3 regions of the Peribacillus sp. S4 genome follow, and region 3 is predicted to be linked to each of the others. Evidence: riboswitches for the same ligand, from Rfam matches in the RefSeq annotation. Region 3 holds a riboswitch; each other region holds the start of a gene.
The links. A riboswitch is a leader RNA that binds a small molecule or an ion and turns the genes downstream of it on or off. The one in region 3 is predicted to bind cobalamin.
Positions count from the first base shown of each region.

Region 1: another riboswitch for cobalamin. It lies ahead of metE (5-methyltetrahydropteroyltriglutamate--homocysteine S-methyltransferase); the one in region 3 lies ahead of ACJ9PY_RS10975 ((2Fe-2S) ferredoxin domain-containing protein).
Region 2: another riboswitch for cobalamin. It lies ahead of ACJ9PY_RS26340 (ABC transporter substrate-binding protein); the one in region 3 lies ahead of ACJ9PY_RS10975 ((2Fe-2S) ferredoxin domain-containing protein).

Region 1 is NZ_CP175708.1:812,812-817,261, forward strand. Features, by position in the region: gene ACJ9PY_RS03845 (acyl-CoA thioesterase) at 1-18, opposite strand, end outside; gene metE (5-methyltetrahydropteroyltriglutamate--homocysteine S-methyltransferase) at 11-2,320, opposite strand; cobalamin riboswitch at 2,463-2,654, opposite strand; gene ACJ9PY_RS03855 (potassium channel family protein) at 2,891-3,310, shown strand; gene bcp (thioredoxin-dependent thiol peroxidase) at 3,373-3,843, shown strand; gene ACJ9PY_RS03865 (aminopeptidase) at 3,855-4,450, shown strand, end outside.
Region 2 is NZ_CP175708.1:5,475,870-5,480,319, reverse strand. Features, by position in the region: tRNA gene ACJ9PY_RS26350 (tRNA-Arg) at 1-18, opposite strand, end outside; gene ACJ9PY_RS26345 (polysaccharide deacetylase family protein) at 248-1,096, shown strand; cobalamin riboswitch at 1,183-1,358, shown strand; gene ACJ9PY_RS26340 (ABC transporter substrate-binding protein) at 1,530-2,501, shown strand; gene ACJ9PY_RS26335 (FecCD family ABC transporter permease) at 2,464-3,519, shown strand; gene ACJ9PY_RS26330 (heme ABC transporter ATP-binding protein) at 3,526-4,450, shown strand, end outside.
Region 3 is NZ_CP175708.1:2,300,676-2,305,125, forward strand. Features, by position in the region: gene ACJ9PY_RS10960 (energy-coupling factor ABC transporter substrate-binding protein) at 1-164, opposite strand, end outside; gene ACJ9PY_RS10965 (energy-coupling factor ABC transporter permease) at 166-909, opposite strand; gene ACJ9PY_RS10970 (hypothetical protein) at 973-1,101, opposite strand; cobalamin riboswitch at 1,084-1,280, opposite strand; cobalamin riboswitch at 1,482-1,672, shown strand; gene ACJ9PY_RS10975 ((2Fe-2S) ferredoxin domain-containing protein) at 1,824-2,192, shown strand; gene cobJ (precorrin-3B C(17)-methyltransferase) at 2,207-3,844, shown strand; gene ACJ9PY_RS10985 (sirohydrochlorin chelatase) at 3,863-4,450, shown strand, end outside.

The sequences.
Region 1 (4,450 bases), 1.5 Mb from region 3:
AGCGTTCTTTTCAATCATTTGCCTGCTGGTTTACTAAAAGGTTTTTACGGACGACTTTTGCTGCTTCGACCATGTTTTTCAGGGAAGCGACGGTTTCCGGGATACCCCTTGTTTTCAGGCCGCAGTCGGGATTGATCCAAAACTGGTCTTTATCCAATACCTTGATGCCCCGTTCAATCATATCGACCATTTCTTCCACTGCCGGCACACGCGGGCTGTGAATATCATACACCCCCAGGCCAATGCCTTTTTCATATGTTTTTTCCTCGAATGCGGAAGCGAGCTCCCCATGACTGCGGGATGTTTCGATGGAAATTACATCGGCATCGAGGGAGGAGATGACATCCATGAAACTGTTGAAGTCGCAATAGCACATATGCGTGTGAATTTGGGTTGTATCCTCCACGCTAGATGTGGATATCAAGAATGAATTCACTGCCCAGTTCAAATACTCGTCGCGATCGCTTTTTTTCAATGGCAGACCTTCTCTAAGTGCAGGCTCATCAACCTGAATCATTTTAATTCCAGCAGATTCCAAGGCAATGACTTCTTTTTCTAAAGCGAGCGCCAGCTGAAAGCAAACATCCTCCCTGGAAATATCATCACGGACAAAGGACCAGTTCAAAATCGTAACAGGACCTGTCAGCATTCCCTTCACCGTCTTCTTCGTCAGTGATTGTGCGTATACACTTTCCCTGACTGTCATCGGTTCGATGAAATGGATGTCGCCGTAGATGACTGGCGGTTTCACGCAGCGGGATCCATAGGATTGTACCCAACCCTTTTCTAAAAAGACGAATCCGCCTAATTTATGACCGAAGTATTCAACCATATCCGTCCGTTCGAATTCCCCATGAACGAGAACATCCAAACCGATTTCTTCTTGGATTTCGATCCACCTGCCGATTTCTTCGTTAACGAATGTTTCATATTGCTTGGCTGTCCATTCTCCTCTATTGAATTTCCCGCGTGCTTGTTTAACTTCAAATGTCTGCGGAAAGCTGCCGATCGTAGTCGAAGGGAGAAAAGGCAATTTGAAAAATTCCTGTTGTTTTTGGTAACGGTCTTTAAATGGAAGCTGACGGCCGGCGGTCCTGTTTTTAACCTTTTCGACATTGGATTGTACAGACCGGTGATTTCGGACATTTGAATTGGCTAACGTTTGAATCGTAAATTTATTGACATCGACTTTTTCGGCGATTGCTTCAATGCCTTGATTATTCCCTTTGACCAAAAGTGTGATTTCCTCAAGTTTCTCATCAGCGAAAGCAAGGGCCTCTTTCACTTCTTTTGAAAGGGCGGTTTCATTACGAACGGTCACCGGGACATGAAGCAGGGAGCAAGAGGGCTGTAGCCAGATTTGGTCCTCGGCTACCTGTTTCTTAAGTGTCTCGATCAATTCGATTTTTTTGGATAAATCGGATAGCCAAATGTTTTTTCCGTCAATCACACCCGCTGCAAGCACTTTGTCCTTTGGGAAGCCGAACGCCTCAAGATTACTTAAATTCCTCCCTTTATCATGTACAAAATCAAGACCGATTCCTTGGACTTTTAATTCGATGACTTCTTGATAGTGTTCCACGGCATCAAAGTATGTTTGTAGCATGATGTTAAGGTTTGGTGCTGCTTCATTCAGTTTATCATAGAGGTAAGTAACGGTTTGCATATCATCTTTGGAAATGGATGAAACAAGGGAAGGTTCGTCCATTTGAACCCACTTCACGCCTTCTTGCTCCAACTCCCGCAGGATTTGCGTGTATAGGGGAAGCAGTCTCAGGATGATGCCAGGGATTTCCTGTTTATTGAAGCCTTTTGAAAGGGAGAGGAAAGTATAAGGTCCGATCAAAACGGGCTTCGTTTCGATCCCTAGCTTTTCCTTGGCTTCCCGATATGCTGTAAGTGGTTTATTTTCTGTTAAAGTAAGCTGTGCCAGTTTTAATTCAGGGACAATATAGTGATAGTTTGTATTGAACCATTTCGTCATTTCTGAAGCGACTTCATCATTGTTTCCCCGGGCCATTGAATAATAAACGGAAAGGGGGACACTTCCGCCTTCATAAGCTGAATAACGTTCAGGAACAAGACCGAACATGACGGACATATCGAGCATTTGATCATAGAAAGTGAAGTCGTTGACAGGGATGATATCAATGCCCCGTTGCTGCTGTTTTTGTAAGTTGCCTATACGGATTGCCTTTAGTTGTGCCGTAAATTCCGCTTCATCGATTTTACCTGACCAGTATGCTTCCAATGTACGTTTCCATTCACGATTTTCCCCGATTCGAGGGTAACCCAAACTGCTGCTCTTCAAAATTCCCATCCTCCTACATTCAATTAATCGAACAAAAAAAGCATTCCTAACCGTCAAAAAAGAAAGTTAGAAATGCTTAAAATAAAGAGGCATGCAAAATGCCCCTTACAATTATAAGGTCCCTAACACCTCCCTATTTCCCGTAGGTTAAAACAGTGTTGTCGAAATAGGCAGGTCTCCTGACTTAGGGAATATCATTAGCGGCTGGCCTTCCCAATCCGTTGATCAGTGGCATATTGATTGACGCTAACATTCCCATTACAGTGGCGGGACCGTGCCGGAATTACACCGGACTTCCCTTTTAATCCTAATGAAATTAGGAACCTATTTCCACATATGAAATTTTGCAAAACCTGCCTTGTTAACTGTTTGCAGGTCAAATATTTATAAAATAAAAACTATTATAAAAATTTAGACAATCTTAACATATCCGACCAAAAGGGTCAACATGGAAAAAGGATTAGGGAAAGTTTCCGTTTAATGCGTTTGTCGGTGATAAGGCTGATTCCTAAAAAGAATATATTGTTTGGACAGGGAGTATGTATAGAGGAAGTGGCGTTTTGAAATGGGGCGTGGGGGATGACTTTCTACATCTTGATTGCAGGGATCATTTTTTGCATGGTGATGAGCATTCGTACGTTATTTCTTGTTGAGTCGGGAGGAAAGAAATTTTCTCTTGAGGATATGCTGTGGCTTGGCAATTTATATGCGACGATATTAGTTGGATTTGCACTGATTTATTTATTATACGAGCTTCAGAATCATTCGGTGATTCTTGATATGGGCAATCGGTTGGATGGGACTTTCTATGAGCAATTGAAGACTTCTTTTTATTTTAGTGCGATGACGATGTTTTCTGTAGGGTATGGAGATATAGCCCCAATTGGCATGGGAAGGATGATAGCTACCATTCAGGCCTTCATTGGGTATACACTGCCGGCAGCGTTCGTGATTCGTACGGTGATCGATCTGGAGCAGAAAGATAGGAAGGATAAATGAAAGTTGTGTTTCTTTCGATTATTGGGTACTCTTACCATAATGAAAGAAATGGAGGGTTCAATATGACTGTTAAAATTGGCGAAAAAGCACCTGATTTCAAACTCCCTGCAAACAATGGTGAAATGGTTTCCCTATCGGATTTTAAGGGGAAAAACATTGTTTTATATTTTTACCCAAAAGACATGACGCCAGGTTGCACGACGGAGGCCTGTGATTTCCGGGACCATAATGAGCAATTCGAGGAATTGAACGCGGTCATCCTTGGTATCAGCCCAGATCCAGCGGCACGTCATGAAAAATTCATCGAAAAACATGGATTGCCTTTTCTGCTGCTGGCTGACGAAAATCATGAAGTGGCTGAATCATTTGATGTTTGGCAATTGAAAAAGAACTTCGGCAAGGAGTATATGGGCATTGAACGTTCAACTTTCCTGATTGATAAGGCTGGAAATGTAGTCAAAGAATGGCGAAAAGTAAAGGTTAAAGGCCACGTCGAAGAAGCGCTTGAAACTCTTCGCGAACTCGAAAAATAAGGGATAGGCAGATGAAGGATGAGAGGATAACGAAGCTTGCAGCCAGGCTGGTTCATCATTCGATACAATTACAGCCTAAAGAGAGAATCCTCATACGGGGGCATATCAACACGAAACCATTATTGAAAGAGTTGATTGATGAAATATACAGAGTGGGTGCTTATCCATATGTGGAACTCGAGGACGATGAGATAAGCCGCCACCTGTTACTAGGGAATGTGAAGGAGCAGCTTGACACAGCTTCGCAATGGGCCTTGAAGAAATATACGGATATCGATGCGGTCATCATCATCACTGGGGAAGAAAACAATGCGGAAATGACTGATGTTCCCATCGAGAGGCACCGTCTTCAAGGGGAGGCCATGAATTCCCCTACACTTTTTTATGTAAACAACCGACGTTGGGTCTTACTTAATTATCCCACCAAGGCAGCAGCGCAAAAAGCCGGCATGACCTTCAATAGGTACGAAGACTTTCTTTTGAACGTATGCACAATGGATTACGGGAAAATGGAGACGGCTTTGAAGCCGTTAAAACAATTGATGCAACGTACTGACAAAGTCAGGATTGTTTCACCAAGGACAGATTTGACCTTTTCCATCAAAGG
Region 2 (4,450 bases), 2.4 Mb from region 3:
CTGCTGAGCTACTGGGACATATATTAAAGTCGACGACTTATTTATTATATTTCTTATAGGCAAACTTTTCAAGCTAATAGCACATACTTATGAAAAAAAATCCTCATGAATGTTTAGCGTGTCGCTAAGCTTTCGTTTTTCCTCTTTTTTCATTAAATGGAATACTTTATTGCCCGCTGGTTTTCTGGTACTATTATACTATAAAAAAATCAGGAGAATGATAGTGAAAAAATATAGAGTGTTAAGGATGGCGGCATTGCTGGGGGTTTTGATTTTACCTGGATGCTCACAAGGGATTTTAGAGGGGATAGGCACAAAGACGGCTGCACCGATTGCGGAAGATGACATTGAAGTGGCCGAAGCGGCTGAGAATGGGACCGGGCAGGATTCGGAGGGGCAAATCGATACGGGAGACTGGTTAAAGGCCGAGTCCCCGGTCCAGCTCCCGATATTGATGTATCACAGCATTTCCCAAGGGAATGGCCTTCGGGTTCCAAGGGAGGAATTCCGATCACAGATGGCTTGGCTTCGGGAGAATGGTTACTATACATTATCCCCTGAAGAAGCATTCCTCGTTTTAACCGAGAATCGGATGCCAAGTGAGAAGTGCGTCTGGATTACTTTTGATGATGGCTATACAGATAACTACACGGAGGCCTTCCCGATATTAAAAGAACATGATATGAAATCAACTGTCTTCATGATCGGGAAGTCCATTGATAATGGCCATCACCTGACTGAAAATCAAATGTTGGAGATGAGCAGGGATGGGATTTCAATTGAAAGCCATACCATCAGCCATTTGGAGCTGAACCGCATGACGGCAGAGCAGCAAGAAGCGGAAATGGTTCAGTCGAAGGTGCTGTTCGACCATATCCTCGACCAGGACACGACAGTTCTTTCCTATCCGGTTGGCCGGTATAACGAAGAGAGTCTCAGGCTGTCAGAAGAAGCTGGATACAAGATGGCAGTCACTACCGACCCTGGGGGAGCTTCAAGCGACCAAGGGATGCATGCTCTGCATCGAGTTCGGATTTCACCAGGGTTATCGATCAATGGGTTTGCGTCGCTGATTGAAAATGCTGCAAAGCATTGAAGGTGGAAGGGTCATTTCGCACTTGTTCAGAAAAATCATATAATAATCGATTCTTACATGGTGTATAATGAAGGCAGTGAAAATTATATACATATGAACGATTTGGTGTCTTAATGACTTAATAGGGAAGTTGGTGAAATGCCAACGCGGTCCCGCCACTGTATATGGGAGCTGACGGCTGTGTACCACTGTATGAGATATGGGAAGGTGCCGTTGACGATGACCATGAGCCAGGAGACCTGCCAGAATTCGTACACCTGTAACCTACGCGGATGGGAAGGTGTGTGGCAGACCCTAAGAAAGAGTCCGTATTGATATTGTTGCCATGCAAGCATCTTCCGTTTAACGGGAGATGCTTTTTATTTTGGGGGTATCTTCCAGTATTGGTTTTCTCTGTTAGGTATGAAGAAATTAAATAAAAAGATTGTGGGGAATGAAAATGAAGAAGATTTTTGGTCTGATACTGTTAATGTTGCTTACTGCAGGCATGATGGTAGGCTGCGGTGGTGCTGCTGATGAAGGAAAAGAAAAAGAGCAAACGAATCATGCTCAACACGAGGCTTTCCCGATTACGATTAAAGATGCAAGTGGGGAAAAGGTAACGATAGAAAAAGAACCGAAGAAAATCGTTTCGTTGATACCAAGTAATACGGAAGTGGTCTTTGCACTTGGTTTGGGTAAAAAGGTCGTTGGTGTTTCCGACAATGATAATTACCCGGAAGAGACGAAAGAAATTGAAAAAGTTGGCGGAATGGAAATGAACACGGAGCTGATTGTCTCCATGAAGCCTGACCTTGTTCTTGCGCATGCATCAAGTGCCCATAATTCAAATGAGGGTTTACAGCAGCTTAAGGATGCTGGAATAGATGTGCTCGTAGTCAATGATGCACAAAGCTTTGACCAAGTCTATGAATCTATTGAAATGATTGGAAAGGCAACGGGAGAACATGATAAGGCAAACGAAATCGTTAAGGATATGAAAACGAAGCTCAAGGATATCCAGGAAAAAGCCAAATCCGTAAAGAAAGAGGATAGGAAGACCGTTTTAGTGGAAGTTTCGCCTTCACCGGAAATATACACACCTGGAAAAAATACGTTCATGAATGAGATGCTTCAGATTATTTCAGCGGATAATGCGGCTGCTGAATTGGACGGTTGGGCAAAAATTGATGAAGAGTCGATGATTGCTGCAAATCCTGATGTCATCATTACAACGTATGGTTATTATACGAAAGATGCAGTAAGTGAAGTGAAGGCCCGAAAAGGATGGCAAGACGTAAATGCTGTTAAGAATGGCCAAGTCTTTGATGTCCATTCTGACTTGGTGACCCGTTCCGGTCCACGCTTAATAGAAGGAGTAGAGGAACTTGCCAAAGCAGTCTATCCGAACCAATTTGACAACTAAATGGGCGTTTGCTTATTTGATTGCGTTGTTGATTTTGTTATTCGCAATGACGATAGGCATTTCCTTTGGTTCGGTGCCAGTTCCGATTCCCGTACTTATACAAATAATCGGCAAGGAGATTTTCCACTTGCCGATTTCTGCCGATCCGGATGTGATGCTTACGAATATCGTGATGAACATCCGCTTGCCGCGGGTGCTGCTCGCTGGTTTGGTTGGGGCATCACTTGCGATCGCGGGTGCGGCTTTTCAAGGTCTGCTCCGGAATCCGCTCGCTGATCCTTACACATTAGGTATTTCATCAGGAGCATCGGTCGGCGCCGTATTGACGATATTTTTGAATATATCACTGCCATTCATCGGTTTATATACTCTTCCGGCATTGAGCATCTTATGTTCAGTGCTCACGATGCTCTGCGTACTGACTTTTGCAAAAAGAATGGATCGGTCGATGAAAGTGGAAACGATCATTTTAACGGGAATCATTTTCAGCTCGTTTTTAAGTGCCTTCATTTCATTGATGATTGCGCTGACGGGTGATGAATTAAGACAAATCATCGGCTGGCTGATGGGAAGCGTCTCAATGCGCGGCTGGAATTATATCGTAATCATTTTGCCGTTTTTTATCATTGGCTCGTTGACCTTGATCATGAATACAAAAGAATTGAATGCGATGACTTTCGGGGAAGACCGGGCAAAACACTTAGGTGTGAACGTCAAGCGGCGGAAAATGTGGATCTTGATAGCCGGTTCGACATTGACAGGGGCAGCCGTTGCCGTTTCAGGGGCGATTGGTTTTGTAGGATTGGTCATTCCTCATTTTGTCCGAAAGATTTGGGGACCTGACCATAAACATTTGCTTCCGTTGTCATTGTTGATAGGAGGCGGATTCTTGATATTGGCCGATTTTGTAGCACGAACGATCATTGCCCCATCGGAACTGCCGATCGGGGTGATCACCTCACTTATCGGGGCACCTGCATTTGCGCTGATTTTATTAAAGAGACGGAGAGAAGGGTAAAAACGGATGCTTGAAGTAAAAGGGTTAACAGGTGGATATCACAACAAAGCTGTTTTGGACTCTGTCTCTTTTGATGTACATAAGGGGGAATTATTCGGGGTTCTTGGTCCTAATGGCAGCGGGAAAACGACGCTTTTAAGTATGCTTAGCGGGGTGCTTGATTATAAAGGCGGAAGCGTACGGATAAGCGGCAGGGATTTGAAGGATTATTCGTCAAAACAACTTGCACAGGTCATTGCCGTGCTCCCTCAACATTCCTCATTAGCTTTCTCCTATACAGTAAAAGAGACGGTCTCGCTTGGGCGATATGCCCATCAATCAGGTTGGTTCCATAGTTGGTCCGCAGAAGATGAATCGATTGTCCAGCGGGTGATGGAACAAACGGGAGTAGCTGATTTTCAGGATCTTCATTTTGATCGATTATCAGGAGGGGAAAGGCAGAGGGTCCTGCTGGCACAGGCCCTTGCCCAAGAGCCGGAAATCCTTTTTTTGGATGAGCCTACGAACCATTTGGATCTTTCCTATCAAAAAGATCTTCTTGATCTAATGAGGAAAATGGCAAAAGAGCAGAAGTTGACCGTTATTTCAATTTTTCATGATTTGAATTTGGCTGGATTATATTGTGATCGGCTTATGCTGCTTGAGAAAGGGCAGATTCAGGTCGTTGATGTCCCGAATGAAGTGCTTCAACAGGAACGGATTCAGGGTGTATATCATACGACGATCGAAAAACATCCGCATCCCGCCCTTCCGAAACCGCAAATGTTCATCGTTCCGGAAAAGCATGGCCAGGATACCATCCCGCTGGAAATTGATGAATCTTATTTGACAGTCGGATTTGAGATGATTCAATTGAAGTCTCCGATCCCGCTTAGAACGATGTCTTCTGGAGTGACTGGTTCTGGGACGGGCTGGCATAAGTATTTTGTGA
Region 3 (4,450 bases):
GGCTCCCAAATACTGTTGAACCATGGCTTGTACTCCGGATGGATCTTAGTGATGGCTTCCTCGGCTTCGCCGTCGGCACCGCCAAATTCCGTTCCTTGTTGGGTGATTAACGGTAAGGTTGCAAGAATGACAACCAGGAAAAGCAGCAGTAAACTTTTTTTCATTTTAACGGGCCTCCTTAGATAAAACTCGCAGCAATTTCAATTCGCCTAGATTGTATTTTTTCAAGAAATTCATTACGACGACTGTCAATAACCCCTCACTGATCGCCAAGGGAATTTGGGTCAGGGCAAAAATCCCTGCAAATTTACTGAAAGAGGCCATGAATCCCCCTACCTCGGAAGGGAAAGCAAGAGCAAGTTGAACAGAAGTTACCACATAGGTGCCCAAATCCCCAAAAGCAGCTGCCAAGAATACGGCAAGTGAAAAAGACCATCCCAATTTAGTTGCGCCCTTGAAGACAAAGTAAGCAATGAAGGGTCCGCAAACGGCCATGGAGAATGCATTGGCCCCTAATGTCGTCAATCCTCCGTGTGCCAGTAAAACAGCTTGAAATAACAGAACGATGGAGCCGACCACACTCATGGCCAATGGTCCGAATAGTATGGAACCTAAACCAACTCCGGTAGGGTGCGAAGAACTTCCCGTAACAGAAGGAATCTTTAGGGCCGATAATATAAATACAAATGCGCCCGATAGGCCAAGTATCATTTTTGCTTCTGGGTTTTCCCTTACTTTGGACCTAATGGACCGGTAACCCAAGATTAAAAATGGAAGCGTCACGGCCCACCAGAATATAGCCCATTCTATGGGTAAAAAGCCCTCCATGATATGCATGGCCAATGCCCGTTTCGGGACAAAAAGCAATAAAATGACAAAATAAATAATTTTCCAATTGGTTCTTTTCATTCTTTCTCCTTTCAACACTTTTAATTGTTCTGATCAATCTTGAGAAGAAAAGCGGCGCCCAAACTAAAAAGCACTTCTCTCAAAGGAAAGAAGTGCGTAATGAACAGGAATTTTGCAGCATGAACCAACCATGGGCCATTTTGCCTGATCCGCACGCCCATCCTCGTAGGCTGAAACAGTTTCACGCTTCATGGCAGGTCTCCTGGCTTCGGTTCATCATCCCATTACATCCTTCCCATCTCATTTGACAGTGGATTAAAGTTAACGTAATGGAACTTCCCTTTACAGTGGCGGGACCGCTCCGGATTTTCACCGGCTTCCCTTTTAAGCTGAATTCCGAGAAATTCAACACCATGAAACTTATGTAATTATTTAGAAAATTCTCGTATAGTGTACCATAAAGAAATAATTCCAGCTACACTATCTTTTTTTTGGGGCCGAAATTTGTTGCGAGGATAGGATTGTAACTGGTTTTACACGTTTAAACTTTTCTAAACAGTCGGAATAAACTATTGAATTTTGACAAAGTTGTTATATGATAGATTAAGTTAGTTTGAAATGTATAATAAAACCAAATATTTCATTTTAAAAGTGCCCTTGTGTGAATAAGCAAGGGATAATAGGGAAATCGGTGAAAATCCGATGCAGCCCCCGCTACTGTAAACGCTGATGAAATTGTCGATAGCCACTGGCATGATGCCGGGAAGGGACAAAGTAAAATGAAGCGTAAGCCAGGAAACCTGCTTTTAAAATTGCATGATACTTTTCGGAGGGAAAGGTAGAAGGACTATGACGATTTTGGGAGGATTTGGCATGCTCGCCTTTGGCTCCTCATTCATATAGTTTTTTTAAAACCTTGACTCTTATGTTAAGGTTTTTTATTTCGCCTTTTCCCTGAACCTAGGAGGAAGAAGATGACTACTTGGAACTTGACGGGTACAAATACGCATCTGTTGATTTGTAATGGGAGCAGCTGCATGAAAAAGGGCGGGGAAGAAGTAACCCAAGCGATTCGCGATGAAATTGCTTCAAAAGGACTGGATCTGAAAATCCATACAACGAGGACACGCTGTAACGGAAGATGTAAGGATGCCTGCGTTGTGATTGCCTATCCCCAAGGAAACTGGTATCGAGTGGAAACGCCTGATTTCGGTCGGCAGATCGTCAGTAATATCGATGATGGTGAGTTTGTTTCACAGATGATCTATCAGTACAATGACGGGGAAATGGCCCCTAATCCAGATTTTCCTGCTCATACGGGTATTTCAAAGAACAAAGCGTAAAAGGAGATGTCTTAATGAGTACAAACGGTAAATTATTCGTCGTGGGCTTTGGGCCCGGGAATTTTGAACACATTACCAAACGTGCCGTCGAAGCCCTTCAAGAAAGTGACTACATCATTGGTTATAAAACTTATGTTGAACTCATTCAGGGACTGCTAACAGATCAAACGATCATTAGTACGGGGATGACTGAAGAGGTATCACGTGCACAGGAAGCAGTGAAACAAGCGGAGCTGGGAAAGAAAGTGGCGGTGATTTCCAGTGGGGATGCCGGAGTTTACGGGATGGCAGGGTTGGTTTATGAAGTATTGATTGAAAAAGGCTGGAAAGAAGAAACTGGAGTGGGCATTGAAGTCATTCCTGGCATTTCTGCAATCAACTCATGTGCGTCTTTACTTGGGGCGCCCGTCATGCACGATTCGTGTACGATCAGCCTCAGTGATCATTTAACTCCTTGGGAACTGATCGCTAAAAGGGTTGAAGCAGCTGCAATGGCAGACTTTGTCATTGCGCTTTATAATCCGCGCAGCGGCAGGCGGACCCGGCAAATTGTTGAAACACAGAAGATTCTCCTTCGCTACCGCTCGCCGGATACACCTGTCGGGTTGGTGAAAAGTGCTTATCGCGATAGGCAGGATATTGTCATAACCAATTTGCAGGATATGTTGAATCACGATATTGGAATGTTGACAACCGTCATTATCGGTAATTCATCCACCTTTTTATATGATGACAAAATCATCACACCAAGAGGCTATCAGAGAAAATATACGCTGAATTCGGAAAAGCAAACATTGAAGCCGCATCAGCGACTGCAAAAAGAAGCGGAACCGTGGGCATTAGATCAAGAAGCCTTAACCGATTCCGCTGGAGGAGTTGGATTACTTACAAAAGCACCAGAAAAGAAGCCAGCTTCCTATGAAATGGCAATGGAGGCCCTGTCAAGAGTCAAGGGTCAAGCCGTTAAGCAGTCCATTCAGCCGATTGTTCAGCAAAAAATGGAGTCGGTATTCGAACTTGCCGTTAGTCCAGGTGTGGCGAATAAACAATTCACTCCCAAACAAATGATGACACTTGCGGAAGTTGTCGGGGAAAAGGGAACGATGGAATATACGCCAAATCATAAAATCGTCTTAAAGATCCCGACAATGGATCCGGAAGTCATTACGGGGAAATTGCAATCAGCAAACTTTCTTTTGTCGCCGATTGGGGATGTACTGACATTAAAAGCCTGTGATTTCTGTGATGGTGAAAAAGCGGAATCCATTCCTTATGCGGACGAAATACACCGGGTGCTTGGCGGAATGAGCATGCCCAAGGAACTGAACATCGGTTTTAATGGGTGTGGGATGGCTTGTTATAGTGCTGTGATGGATGATATCGGGATTGTCTTCCGAAAAGGGAAGTTCGACTTATTTCTTGGAGCTAAACCGGTTGGAAGAACAGCCCATCCGGGTCAGCCGGTAGCGGAAGGCATTGAACCGGAACAGCTTGTAGAACTGATCACGGACATTGTCGGCGAGTATAAGCAAAATGCCCATCCAAATGAGCGGCTTTTTAAATACTTCAAACGTTCGAAAAAGATACAGAATTTTTCTTATCAGGACATCGCTCCCAAAATAAACATAGAGCCTGCGCCTTGTGAAGACTAATCAAGAGGGGGAAAGTAAATGAAAGCAGTTTTGTTCGTAGGACACGGAAGCCGGTTGGCTTCGGGAAATGAAGAAGTCCGTCATTTTATTGAAAATATGATTCCGGCAATGGACGGGCGTTTCATAGTGGAAACGTGCTTCTTGGAATTTGCGGCACCGAATATATCCAAAGGAATCGATAATTGTGTAAAACGAGGGGCTACTGAAGTTATCGTCATACCGATCATTTTGTTGCATGCAGGACATTCGAAATTACATATCCCAGCTGAAATAGAGGATGGGAAAACCAAGTATCCAGAAGTGAAATTCACATACGGCCAAACGATCGGGGTCCACCATGATGTATTGACGATCCTGACAGACCGTCTTGAGGAAGCGGGATTCGATACGACCTCTGAACATTCTGAGACAGCGATATTGCTAATTGGCCGAGGTGGCAGTGATGCTGATGCCAATAGTGATATATATAAAATTTCACGATTATTATGGGAAAAATTAAGCGTTAAATGGGTCGAAACAGCCTTCATGGGTGTAACGGACCCTCACGTGGATGAAGGTATTGAACGATGCATCCGATTAGGGGCAAAAAAAATTGTGATGCTGCCA